One region of the Acinetobacter sp. A2 genome, then DNA from elsewhere that is predicted to be linked to it. Evidence: predicted binding sites of a transcription regulator. Region 1 holds the regulator's gene; the other holds the start of a gene.
What was found. Region 1 encodes PhoB, which activates phosphate uptake and scavenging genes when phosphate is short. Its sites were predicted from a motif close to TGTCATNAANCTGTCATAA; they were not measured.
Positions count from the first base shown of each region.

Region 1 (6,289 bases):
GACCCTAATTGGGGGCAGTGTCATTGCCTGCTTGGGCGTAATTTTTGCCAAGCAAATTCTACTATTACTTGGCACTGACCCGAAAGTGATGCATCTTTCAGTACCTTATGTGCAATGGATGCTGGCAGGCAGTCCGCTGCTATTTGTTTATATTATCTATACCTCTATTTTACGTGGTGTGGGCGACAGTCTAACGCCATTGATTGCATTGAGTTTGACCAGTCTCATGGGCGTCGTGATTACACCTGTACTGATTGCAGGCTATTTTGGCTTTCCACGTTTGGGCATTATTGCACCGGCCATTGCCACCATTTTAGGTTATCTGGCTGTTTTAATTTTCTTGGTGATTTATTTAAATAAAAAAGATCATCCACTCAAACTAGATTGGCACTTGTTTCGCCAAATTCGGCATCAACCCCATTTAAGCAAAGTCATTTTACGCTTAGGCATTCCGACAGGCTTACAAATGGTCACCACGTCTATGGCAGGTTTGGTGATTGTGGGGTTGGTTAATCGGCATGGCGCAGAAGCCACAGCAGCCTATGGTGCGGTCAATCAGGTGTTGAATTACATTCAGTTCCCTGCACTGTCTATTGCCATTGCCGCTTCTATTTTTGCTGCACAAGCGATTGGTGCAGGTAAAGCCGAACTACTGGCCAAAGTGACCCGCACCGCCTTAGGAATGAATCTGGTGATTACCGGTATTTTAGTCAGTTTAGGCTATTTGTTTTCTAAATATCTGATGGCGCTGTTTATTACCGACCCTGCGGTGGTGGTGCTAGGTCAACAACTGTTATTTATTGTGTTGTGGGCCATTGTATTCTTTGGTGCCAGTGCAATTTTTGCCTCAATTATGCGTGCCAGTGGCACAGTCACTGTACCCATGATCATCAATATTTTAGCCATTGTGCTGATTGAAGTGCCATGTGCCTATTTGTTTAGTCAACGCTGGGGCTTGGAAGGTATTTGGTATGCCTATGCCTTGGCATTTGTGAGCCTGTGCATCGGTCAAGGCGCGTATTATCAATTCGTCTGGAAGAAAAAGACCATCCAGGTTTTAGTCTAAATGGTCTTGTTTAGTCTAGATTAGATTAACTACGTTTTTTACCCAGCTTGGTTGCCCATGCTGTGACTTTTTGATAACCCGTTGGAACAATACGCTGAATCAAGTCTAAGCTTTTCGCATCATTACCAATCAATAAACGGCGTTTATCTTTTTGTACCGCTTCTAAAATTTGACGTGCTGCTTCTTCAGGTGGACAACGCAATAATTTATTAAATGCACGTGCCGATTTTTCAGGATTCATACCCAACGTGCGCATGCTGTCATTCATTTTTGCGTTATTGGCAATATTGGTACGAATCCCACCTGGATGTACACTCAATGCACTCACACCGCAGTTTTCCAAGTCCAATTCCTGACGCAAAGACTCTGTAAAACCACGCACCGCAAATTTGGTTGCGTTATAGGCCGACTGAGTCGGTTGTGCGGTTAAACCAAACAAACTTGAAATATTAATAATATGGCCATCGCCCGTTTGTTTAATTAAAGGCAAAAACTCTTTGGTGCCATACACCACGCCCCAAAAGTTAATGCCAACAATCCACTCCAGTTCTTCGTAAGTTGCGCCCTCTACAGTAGAACCCAAAGCCACGCCTGCATTATTAAAAATCATATTCACCGAGCCGTGATCTTGTACAGTTTCTGCCGCCCAAGCACGCATTTGCTCCAGCTGAGACACATCTACCTTTTTAATGGTCACACGCACATTGCTGTTTTTTAACAAGTCTACCGTTTGGGCCAAACCTTGTTCATTCACATCACTAAGCGATAAATGACAGCCTTGCTGTGCCAAAAGCACTGCCAGTTGCTGTCCAATCCCCGAGCCTGCACCTGTAATTGCGGCAACTTTATTTTTAAAATTTTTCATGTGGTTTCCTTGAGTGTGTTGCCTGCACAGTTCAGACCTGCTTGTTTTTCTGTAGGGCTGTGCAGTTATATCGCTTTCAATATAATTTTGACAATAACTATTGTCAATATAAGTCAAAACGAATATCGCAAACAAATATGAAAACATAGGTTTAACAGATAATTATTGCTAATATAAAACCCATTAACGAATTTATTTGGCTCAGGTGAAGATGACAGAACAACTGCCCATCCACGCAGACACACAACAACAGCCCCAAAAACAACAAAAAGAACGTCAGTTTAAAGGTCTGTCTTTAACTGAACGCAAACAGGCACGTCGGGAAAAACTGATTGAAGCGGGTATTCAGGCCTATGGTACGCATGGTTTTTTTGCCGTGACTGTCAAAGATATTTGTACCGAAGCCAAACTGACCGAGCGTTACTTTTACGAATCCTTTAAAAAAAGCGAAGAACTATTTCAGACTATTTTTTTAAAACTGATTGATGAATTGCAGCAAAATGTCATGCAAGCCATTATGCAGGCATCCACCGACCCGAAAAAAATGATTGATGCAGGCCTGACCGCCTTGCTGACCACCCTAAAAAACAACCCACAAATGGCACGTATTATTTATATAGATGCCATGTTGGTACAGGAACTGCATAATCAGGCCACTATTCACGAAACCATGTCACGTTTTGACCGTATGATTCAGGCCTTTGTGATGTTGATGATGCCGCATTTAGACCGCCCTAACCGTGAAATTTCCTTGGTTGCCACAGGCTTAAATGGCTATGTCACCCAAATTGCGATTCGCTGGGTCATGAGTGATTTTAAACAATCGATGGAAGATGTTTTGTCGTCTTGCCGCATTGTATTTTTATCACTGCTTCAAACCTTTTCAGACAAAGAGCAAGTGCTTGATAAAGATTCCAGCAATCTGTCATAAAACTGAAAAATATTCATAATATTTTTTAATTTCATTATTTTACTTTGACTGAATATCTGCAGATATTTCATCAAATCGACACTAGTTTGTCACAAATTATTGCAAAAATAGCCTGTTTACCCCTTTCTGCAATGATACTGTCATAATTAATCTTTGTAATAAGCCTGTCATAAATAAAACGGTCCACCGTTAACATCTATAGGATATTGCGTTGTGAAAGATGACTACATTTTAATCGTCGATGACGAACTCCCAATTCGGGAAATGATCCATACCTCTTTAGATATGGCAGGCTTTCAGTGCTTACAGGCAGAAGATGCAAAACAAGCGCATCAAATGATTGTCGATCAACGTCCAGCGCTTATCTTGCTTGATTGGATGATGCCAGGCGGTGTCAGCGGTGTAGACTTGTGCCGTCGCCTAAAACGTGACGATAACCTTGCAGAAATTCCAGTGATTATGCTGACTGCACGTGGCGAAGAAGACCACAAGGTTCAAGGGCTAGATGCAGGCGCAGATGACTACATGACCAAGCCTTTCTCGACCCGTGAACTGGTGTCGCGTATTAAAGCGGTATTACGTCGTGCCAATGCCCTAAGCGGTGAAAAAACCATTGATGCCAACGGTTTAATTCTAGACCCAGTTAGCCAGCGGGTGAGTTTTGGTGACAATATTTTAGAAATGGGGCCAACTGAATATCGCTTACTTGCGTTCTTTATGACCCATCCTGAACGTGCCTATACCCGTGCACAATTGCTTGACCAAGTCTGGGGCGGCAATGTATATATTGAAGACCGAACTATTGATGTGCATATTCGTCGTTTACGTAAAGTCTTGGAACCGTATGGTGTAGACCGTTTTGTGCAAACGGTACGTGGTACAGGTTATCGCTTCTCGACGCGTGCGGATGTTGCTTTAGGCTAAAATTATTTTATGTACGAACCTTACCCAGTCCCTGAACTCGCCCGTGACCTCAAACAAGTTCGTTACAGCAGTTTATGGACTTTTGCCAAACAAGACTTTCGTTTACTGGCCTTTTTTCTCATTATTGCAAGTTTGATTGGATTTGGGATTGGGTATTTTTGGATTTGTATTAGCATCGCCTTTTTGCTGTTTTTTCTTCAGCAAATGCGCTCTTTATACTTAGTCAACGACTGGATTTCTAATCGTCCCTATGATGTGCCGCCCAATCTGCACGGCATTTGGGGGGCATTGTTATTCAATGTTTATCGCTCACAACGTCAGGAACGTATTGTTCAGGCCGAAATGGTCGGGCTGATTGACCGCGCACAGTCATCTCTAGTGGCATTAGATGAAGCTGTCATGCTGATTGATGAAAATCACCAAATTGAATGGTGGAACCCTGCCGCAGAAAAACTTTTAGGTATTCAGCCCTTAGACCGTGGACGCAATATTCTGACTATTTTGCGCCAACCGAATTTTATTGAATATTTTAACCATATTGACCAAGCACCCGATGGCTTAAAGATGAAATCGACCGTATGCGAAGGGCAATACGTACAGGTTAAAATGACCCAATTTGGTGGAGATAGCCGTTTGTTATTTGCCTACGACATGACCCGTATGCATAACCTTGAGCAAATGCGTAAAGACTTTGTCGATAACATTTCACACGAATTGCGCACCCCGCTGACCGTACTCAGTGGCTATATTGAAACCTTTACCGATCAAGAAGAGATTAACCCACGCTGGAAACGTGCTTTCGAGCAAATGCAGTCACAAACCCGCCGCATGAATGCGTTGGTGAATGACCTGCTTTTATTATCTCGCTTGGAAAATGAAAAAACCATCGCCAAAAATCAAATCATTGAAATGCCAAGTTTAATGAATCAATTATTTGATGATGCGCATGCCTATAATGTCGATTATGGTCATACCCTCAACTTAAATATTGACAGTCATTATGATTTAATCGGTTCAGATGTAGAACTGGCCAGTGCCTTTAGTAACCTGATTACTAATGCCATTAAATACACCCCGAAAGGCGGTACCGTTACCATTGGCTGGCATGATGATGGCAATCAAGGCTATTTTACTGTGGAAGATACAGGCATCGGGATTGATCCTAAACATTTACCACGTCTGACCGAGCGCTTTTACCGTGTAGACAGCGCACGCAGCCGACAAACTGGCGGCACAGGTTTAGGCTTAGCAATTGTGAAGCACGTTTTAATGCAGCACAACGCACACTTGGAAGTAGAATCTAAAGAAAATCAAGGCTCTACCTTTAAAGTCGTGTTCCCGAAAGAACGTTTATACCATGTGACTTAAGTTCAAGTTTAAAAATATCCTGCTCATTGAAATCAAAAAAACGCCAAATCAATTTGGCGTTTTTTATTTCTCAACCCATAAAATTATACTGCGGTAACGGTATGCCCCAAGGCTTTACCCATTTCCACCACCGAATTGGCTTGGAATTCAGCATCCCACTGCATTTTATTTTCTTCAAATAAAACAATTGCCGTTGAACCCAAATAAAAACGTCCCAATTCTGCACCCTTTTCAAGGAACAATTGGTGTTGATTCAGTTCTAAACGCCCCGATGGTTTCACCTTGCCTGTAGCTACGGTTTCAATACCCGCTACAATCATCGCACCCACCAAAACAACCGCCATACGACCCAGTTCGGTATCAAACAAACACACCATACGCTCATTGCGGGCAAATAAACCTGGAATATTTTCTGCTGTGGTTTGGTTCACCGAAAATAGCTCACCTGGCACATAAAGAGTTTCAGTCAGTGTGCCTGCAAACGGCATATGCACGCGGTGATAATCTCTCGGAGATAAATATACCGTGGCAAACTGACCATTTTTAAATGGTTCTGCCAGTTGCGGGTCGGCAATTAAATTTTCAACAGTAAATTGCTGGCCTTTGGCTTGAAAAATAGCGCCATCTTCAATTTTACCCAATTGCGAAATTGCACCATCTGCAGGCGATACAATGCTGCTCGGATTGCTGTCAATTTCACGTACGCCCTGCTTTAAAGAACGGGTGAAAAATTCATTAAAAGATTTATATTTCAAGGCATTGCTTTGCTCTGCCAATGACATATCAATGCCATACTGGGCTTTAAATGCCGTAATAACCGCATTTTTCAGTACAGGATGCTCGCTAGCTGCAAGTTTACCTACAACACGTGATAATTGATGTTGTGGCACAACGCGCTGTGCCTGAATGAAAATTTGTTTTTTTAAACGTGATGTGAGGCTCAAGACGGCAACTCTCCAGTAATAACAGGACTGTCAGGGCGGTTGCCCCATTCACTCCACGCACCATCGTAGGCCTGAATTTGCCAACCCAGTAATCTTCCTAAAATATAGGCCAGACCTGAACGGTGATGTGACTGACAATACACCACTACAGGTTCATTGAGATTGAATCCGAGTTGTTCCAGACGCTGTCG
Region 1 covers NZ_CP183239.1:2,773,915-2,780,203, forward strand. Annotated here, with positions in the region: gene ACNS8M_RS13145 (MATE family efflux transporter) at 1-1,066, shown strand, start outside; gene ACNS8M_RS13150 (SDR family NAD(P)-dependent oxidoreductase) at 1,092-1,931, opposite strand; gene ACNS8M_RS13155 (TetR/AcrR family transcriptional regulator) at 2,143-2,862, shown strand; gene phoB (phosphate regulon transcriptional regulator PhoB) at 3,076-3,786, shown strand; gene phoR (phosphate regulon sensor histidine kinase PhoR) at 3,796-5,154, shown strand; gene asd (archaetidylserine decarboxylase) at 5,238-6,098, opposite strand; gene ACNS8M_RS13175 (sulfurtransferase) at 6,095-6,289, opposite strand, start outside.

Region 2 (6,289 bases), 680 kb from region 1:
GAATGTATGCGTCACTTGATCACGTGCTGCATCATAAACCTGTACCGAATCTGCCGCAGAACGGTTAGCTGGGTAGATACCAAATACCGCACGTGCATCAAAACGATTGTTGGCAATAATATCTTTGAGCATGGCTTGCGCTTGGTTATACAAATCAGTCGCAGCTTCACCCACTACTTCATCTTCCAGAATTTTCGGGAATTTGCCCGCTAAGCTCCAAGAAATAAAGAATGGTGTCCAGTCAAAATATGGCAACAAGGTTTCAAGAGGGTAGTTGGTAAGCACTTGCGTACCAATGAAATTTGGCACCGCAGGTGTATAGTTGGCCCAGTCAATTTTTAAACCATTGTCGATGGCTTCAGCATAAGACAATTTTGCGGCTTTCGGTTGCTTGTTGGCGATACGTTCACGAATTTTAGAGTATTCTGCACGATGCTCTGCAACAAAGGCCGGTTTCATTTCTGGAGAGAGCAAGGTTGTTGCAACACCCACGGCACGCGAAGCATCGGCAACGTAAATCACTGCATCATTTGAGAACTGTGGATCAATTTTAACTGCTGTATGTGCTTTAGATGTGGTCGCACCACCAATCAATAATGGAATATTAAAGCCTTTACGCTGCATTTCTTTGGCAACAAAAACCATTTCATCTAAAGATGGGGTAATCAGGCCAGACAAACCAATAATATCGACTTTTTCGTCAATAGCCGTTTGCAGGATTTTTTCTGCAGGTACCATCACGCCTAAATCGACAATATCGTAACCATTACAGCCTAACACCACGCCCACAATGTTTTTACCAATGTCGTGAACGTCACCTTTTACCGTTGCCATCAAAACTTTACCTTTAGACTGACCTTCGGTTTTTTCAGCTTCAATGTACGGGTTGAGCCATGCAACGGCTTGTTTCATCACACGGGCAGATTTCACAACTTGAGGCAGGAACATTTTACCTGCACCAAACAAGTCACCCACAACGTTCATGCCGTCCATTAATGGGCCTTCAATTACATCTAAAGGACGTTTGGCTTTCAGGCGTGCTTCTTCGGTATCTTCATTAATGAAGGTGGTGATGCCTTTGACTAAGGCATATTCAAGACGTTTTTCGACAGATTCATTACGCCATTCCAAGTTTTCTTCAGCTTTTTGCGCACCTGCTTGACCACGATATTTTTCGGCCACTTCCAGCAGTTTTTCTGTGGCGTCCTGACCAGTTTCACCTTGGTTTAGGTTCAAAATAACGGCTTCAACCGCTTCTTTAAGTTCTTTTGGAATGTCATCGTAAATGGCCAACTGACCTGCGTTGACAATCCCCATGGTCATGCCTTGCTGAATTGCGTGGTAGAGGAATACAGCGTGAATGGCTTCACGTACAGGTTCGTTACCACGGAAAGAGAAGGATACGTTCGACACACCACCCGAAATCATGGCGTGTGGCAAGTTTTGTTTAATCCAGCCTGTGGCTTCAATGAAATCAACAGCGTAGTTGTTGTGTTCTTCAATACCAGTAGCAACTGCAAACACGTTCGGGTCAAAAATAATGTCTTCGGCAGGGAAGCCAACATCATTGACCAACACATCATAAGAGCGTTTACAAATTTCACGTTTACGTGCTGCTGTGTCGGCTTGTCCTACTTCGTCAAAAGCCATCACAATAACGGCTGCACCGTATTGGCGACAGAGGCGGGCTTTTTCGACAAACTCATCATATCCTTCTTTTAAGGAAATGGAGTTAACAACGGCTTTACCTTGTACACATTTTAAGCCTGCTTCAATGATTTCCCATTTAGATGAGTCAATCATGATGGGTACGCGAGAAATATCAGGCTCAGAAGCCACCAAATTCAGGAAGTGCACCATCGCACCTTCTGAATCGAGCATGCCTTCATCCATGTTGATGTCGATGATTTGTGCGCCACTTTCGACTTGCTGACGTGCAACATCCAAAGCTTCGGCAAAATTTTCTTCACGAATTAAACGTAGGAATTTTTTAGAGCCTGTGACGTTGGTACGCTCACCCACGTTCACAAATAAAGAGTCGTCATAAATGTTAAATGGTTCTAAACCACTTAAACGACAGGCAGGTTTAATTTCTGGAATTTTACGTGGTGGAATGTCTTTTACTGCATTGTAAATTGCACGAATGTGGTCAGGCGTTGTACCACAGCAACCACCTGTAATATTGATGAGACCACTTTCTGCAAATTCTTTTAAGAAGGCTGCAGTTTGTTCAGGGGTTTCATCATAACCACCAAAGGCATTTGGCAAGCCTGCGTTCGGGTGGGCTGAAACAAATACATCGGCCACGTCTGAAACAGTTTTGACGTGCGGACGCATGGCATCTGCACCCAAAGCACAGTTAAAACCAATTGAAAGTAAATCACCATGACGTACCGAGTTCCAGAACGCTTCTGCAGTTTGACCCGTTAAGGTACGGCCTGAAGCATCAGTGATGGTGCCAGAAATCATTAATGGCAACTCACGACCGAGTTGTTTGAATACTTCTTTAACCGCAAAAATGGCAGCTTTACAGTTTAAGGTATCAAACACAGTTTCAATGAGCAGAATATCTGCACCACCTTCAATTAAGGCATGCGCAGCTTCAATATAATTTTCTTTGAGTGCATCAAACGTAATGTTACGGAATGCAGGGTCATTTACATTGGGTGAAATTGAACAAGTACGAGATGTCGGGCCGAGTACACCTGCCACAAAACGTGGTTTGTCTGGGGTTGAATATTTTTCGCAGGCCGCTTTGGCCAAACGTGCTGCTTCACGGTTAATTTCAGGAACTAAATCTTCCATGTGGTAGTCAGACATAGAAACCCGAGTGCCGTTAAAGCTGTTGGTTTCAATAATGTCTGCGCCTGCATCTAAATAGGCTTCGTGAATGCCCTGAATAATTTGCGGTTGGGTCAGTACCAATAAGTCATTGTTACCTTTAAGGTCATGTGCCCAATCTGCAAAGCGTTCACCACGATAATCGGCTTCTTCCAATTGATGGCGTTGAATCATAGTACCCATGGCACCATCGATAATTAAAATTCTTTGGGCAAGAAGCGCTTTCAGGGTGGTAAGCGTGGACATAAAAAACCCTTTATGACTGAATCCGAAATGAGCGCTATTTTAGCAGAGTTCGCTACGCTTTCGTGCACTTGAAACAGATACAGAGACAGGAAGTCTGAAAAATTGTGTATAAAGCAGTGATTTTGCAATTTTGCTTGGCTTTGAATTTGAAATACTTGAATAAAAGTGTTGATGAATCGCATTCCAATTTAGATTTCGTATTGAATCGTCATGGATTTGTCATATTGCTCAGGCAAAATTGGCTCACCATGAAATTTGTCTGAATTTTTAGACAAATATGACAACCGTGTAACAATCTAAATTAGAGGGAATGTCATAAGAAAAGTAGGTTTATTTAGTCTAAGTGTTTAAATTTAAATATTTATTTTATATTTATACACAAAAAACACAGTTTAAAATGTGAAAATAAAGTATGAAAGTTGCTTTATATAGCAGCTCTTTGTCATATAATTGTCACAATTTAATTGAACAATAAGGGGATTTTAAATCCTCTTTTCTGCTTGCATGAATTCTAATCCAACTCCTGTAGATTCAGCACACAAGTCGACCACTAAATCGACCAATGTTCATGTGCCTACACCGAAATTTTTTATGCCGGTGTTTTTAACGATCATCGTTTCTACCCTTATTTATATTGGTTTCCAATTGTCTGCGGACTTATCCCATGTACCTGCGTTAAGCATGTACTCGGTGATTTTATTGGCAACCGCTTTATTCATTGCTTTAGGCTTTGAATTTGTGAATGGTTTCCATGACACAGCCAACGCTGTAGCAACAGTTATTTATACCAATGCCTTATCTGCACCTGTGGCAGTAATGTGGGCAGGTTTCTGTAACTTCCTTGGGGTTATGGTGGCCAGTGGGGCAGTTGCCTACGGTATTATTGCTTTACTTCCAGTCGAGCTGATTATGAATGTCGGTTCGGGTGCAGGTTTTGCCATGGTGTTCGCCATGTTGATTGCTGCAATTGTTTGGAACTTGGGTACGTGGTTCTTTGGTATTCCTGCGTCAAGTTCACACACTTTAATCGGTTCGATTTTAGGTGTGGGTATTATGAACTACTTGCTCAATTCAGGAGCGGGTGCCAGTGGCGTAGACATGGAACAAGTGATGAAAGTCGGTAAGGCTTTATTGTTCTCGCCATTAATTGGTTTTGCCTTTGCTGCGATTTTGTTCTTCTTGGTGAAAAAAATCTTCAAGAAACAAATGGAATTGTTCCAGCCGCCTGAAGGCAATAAACCACCACCACCACTAATTCGTGCCATTCTTATTTTTACCTGTACAGGGGTAAGTTTTGCGCATGGTTCAAACGATGGTCAAAAGGGCATGGGTTTAATCATGTTGATTTTGATCGGGATTGTACCTTTGGCTTACTCGTTGAATAAAGAGTTAGACCAAAACCACATTCAATCGTTCCAACAGCTTTCAACTCAAACGGCCGATGTGATTTATACACAGCATGCAGATATGCCAGATGAGAAAGCACGTCAGATTATCACCAGTTATATTCAGACCAAAGAAATCACGCCTGAAGTGGTGCCTGCTTTGGCAAGCTTAACTGATCACTTGGGTGAGCGTGTTGGTCAGTACGGTAACTTAAAAGATGTGCCTGAAGCTGAAGTGGCAGAAATGCGTAATGACATGTATTTAAGTACCACTTCGTTCAAACGTTTAGACAAAGCCAATGCTTTGCCTGAAATGACTGATGAACAAAAGAAAGTGGTTAAAAGCTATCGCAGTCACTTAGATTCATTCTTACAGTACATTCCAACGTGGGTTAAAGTTGCAGTTGCTTTGGCACTGGGTCTAGGTACGATGGTTGGTTGGAAACGTATTGTGGTCACTGTGGGTGAGCGTATTGGTAAGCAACACATGACTTATGGTCAGGGGATGTCTGCCGAGCTTGTTGCAATGTCTACCATTGCTGCTGCAGATGGTTTGGGTATGCCAGTTTCGACAACACACGTATTGAACAGTGCGGTTGCAGGTACAATGGTTGCCAATAAATCAGGTCTGAATTTCCAAATGGTTCGCACCATTCTTTCTGCATGGATTTTCACGCTACCTGCAACGATTTGCTTATCGGGTAGCTTGTTCTGGTTATTCCTAAAAGTGTTTAACTAATATCAAACATTTGAGTGTTAAAAAAGCGCTGTAACGATACAGCGCTTTTTTTGTGCTTACAGATCAATTAAATGAAATATCTACAAGCAAGTTTTTAAAGTGAGGTCTCTGCTTTACTTTTTAAACTTAGCGATGACTTTGTCTAGCGGTAATTTATCTGCAGCAAAACCATATAGCGCAGCAAAAGGCAGTGCAGTGCGGGCTAAATATGCCACACGCCATAATCCACCGTGGTTAGCACCTTCCATCATCAATTGAAGAGGATGCTCAAGTTGCACAGCAGGGTTAGCCGCTGAATCCGGATTACGCAAGTCATGAATCCATAAGGCTGCCATAATGGCATTGGTGGTTTCAGGGCTAAACGCTTCTACATCAAACAAACTAGCACCGCTAAATGCAGCTTTCAGTAATGGATTTTTGGTGACTGAATGTGTGGTGGTTGAAGGTGCAATATTGATGCTGACACGCTGACCGTTATGACGGGATAAGATTGCGCGCCATTGTTGGATGCGTTTAGCTAAGGCATAGTTTGGGCCTTGTTCAACCACCAAACAGTCTGCAATGCCATAATGCTGCCCGTTGTCTGAAGCAATTAAATTGTGCAGATTTTTTTGGAAGAAATGACTGCGTGATATAGTGGAAATACTTTTGGTCAGTAATTTTTGCCCTTGAGAGCGTTGCTTAAACTTCTCTGCCGATGCGCTAACCACTTCTTCAGGCACAGCATAGACATCGGTTGGGGTGCACATAAACATCAGGCTGGTATCAGGCTTTTGTGCACTGACGTATTGCATTATAGCATCCATTGCCATGGCAACACGCACGTGTTTTTCACCATCTAAATAAGCAATCGCAGCAAGATCGAGTGTTTCAGATTTTTGCGCTAACCAATGCGCAATTTCTGGAGTTTGGGTTAGTAAGTTTGCCCCCAGTTTTTCCTGTAAAATATTCAACGGACTATCTGTTGGCAATGGCTCGGAACTAGGTGCATACAAGGTGGCATTACCTTGCTGAACCGTGGTTAAAATTTTGTTCCATACACGGCTATTGGGTAAATCGACCGCAATGATATTGGCTT
Region 2 covers NZ_CP183239.1:2,094,321-2,100,609, reverse strand. Annotated here, with positions in the region: gene metH (methionine synthase) at 1-3,087, opposite strand, end outside; gene ACNS8M_RS10000 (inorganic phosphate transporter) at 3,592-5,211, shown strand; gene ACNS8M_RS09995 (hypothetical protein) at 5,325-6,289, opposite strand, start outside.
Region 2: a site for PhoB is predicted at 3,528-3,546, ahead of ACNS8M_RS10000 (inorganic phosphate transporter). Genes of this name have one in related genera too.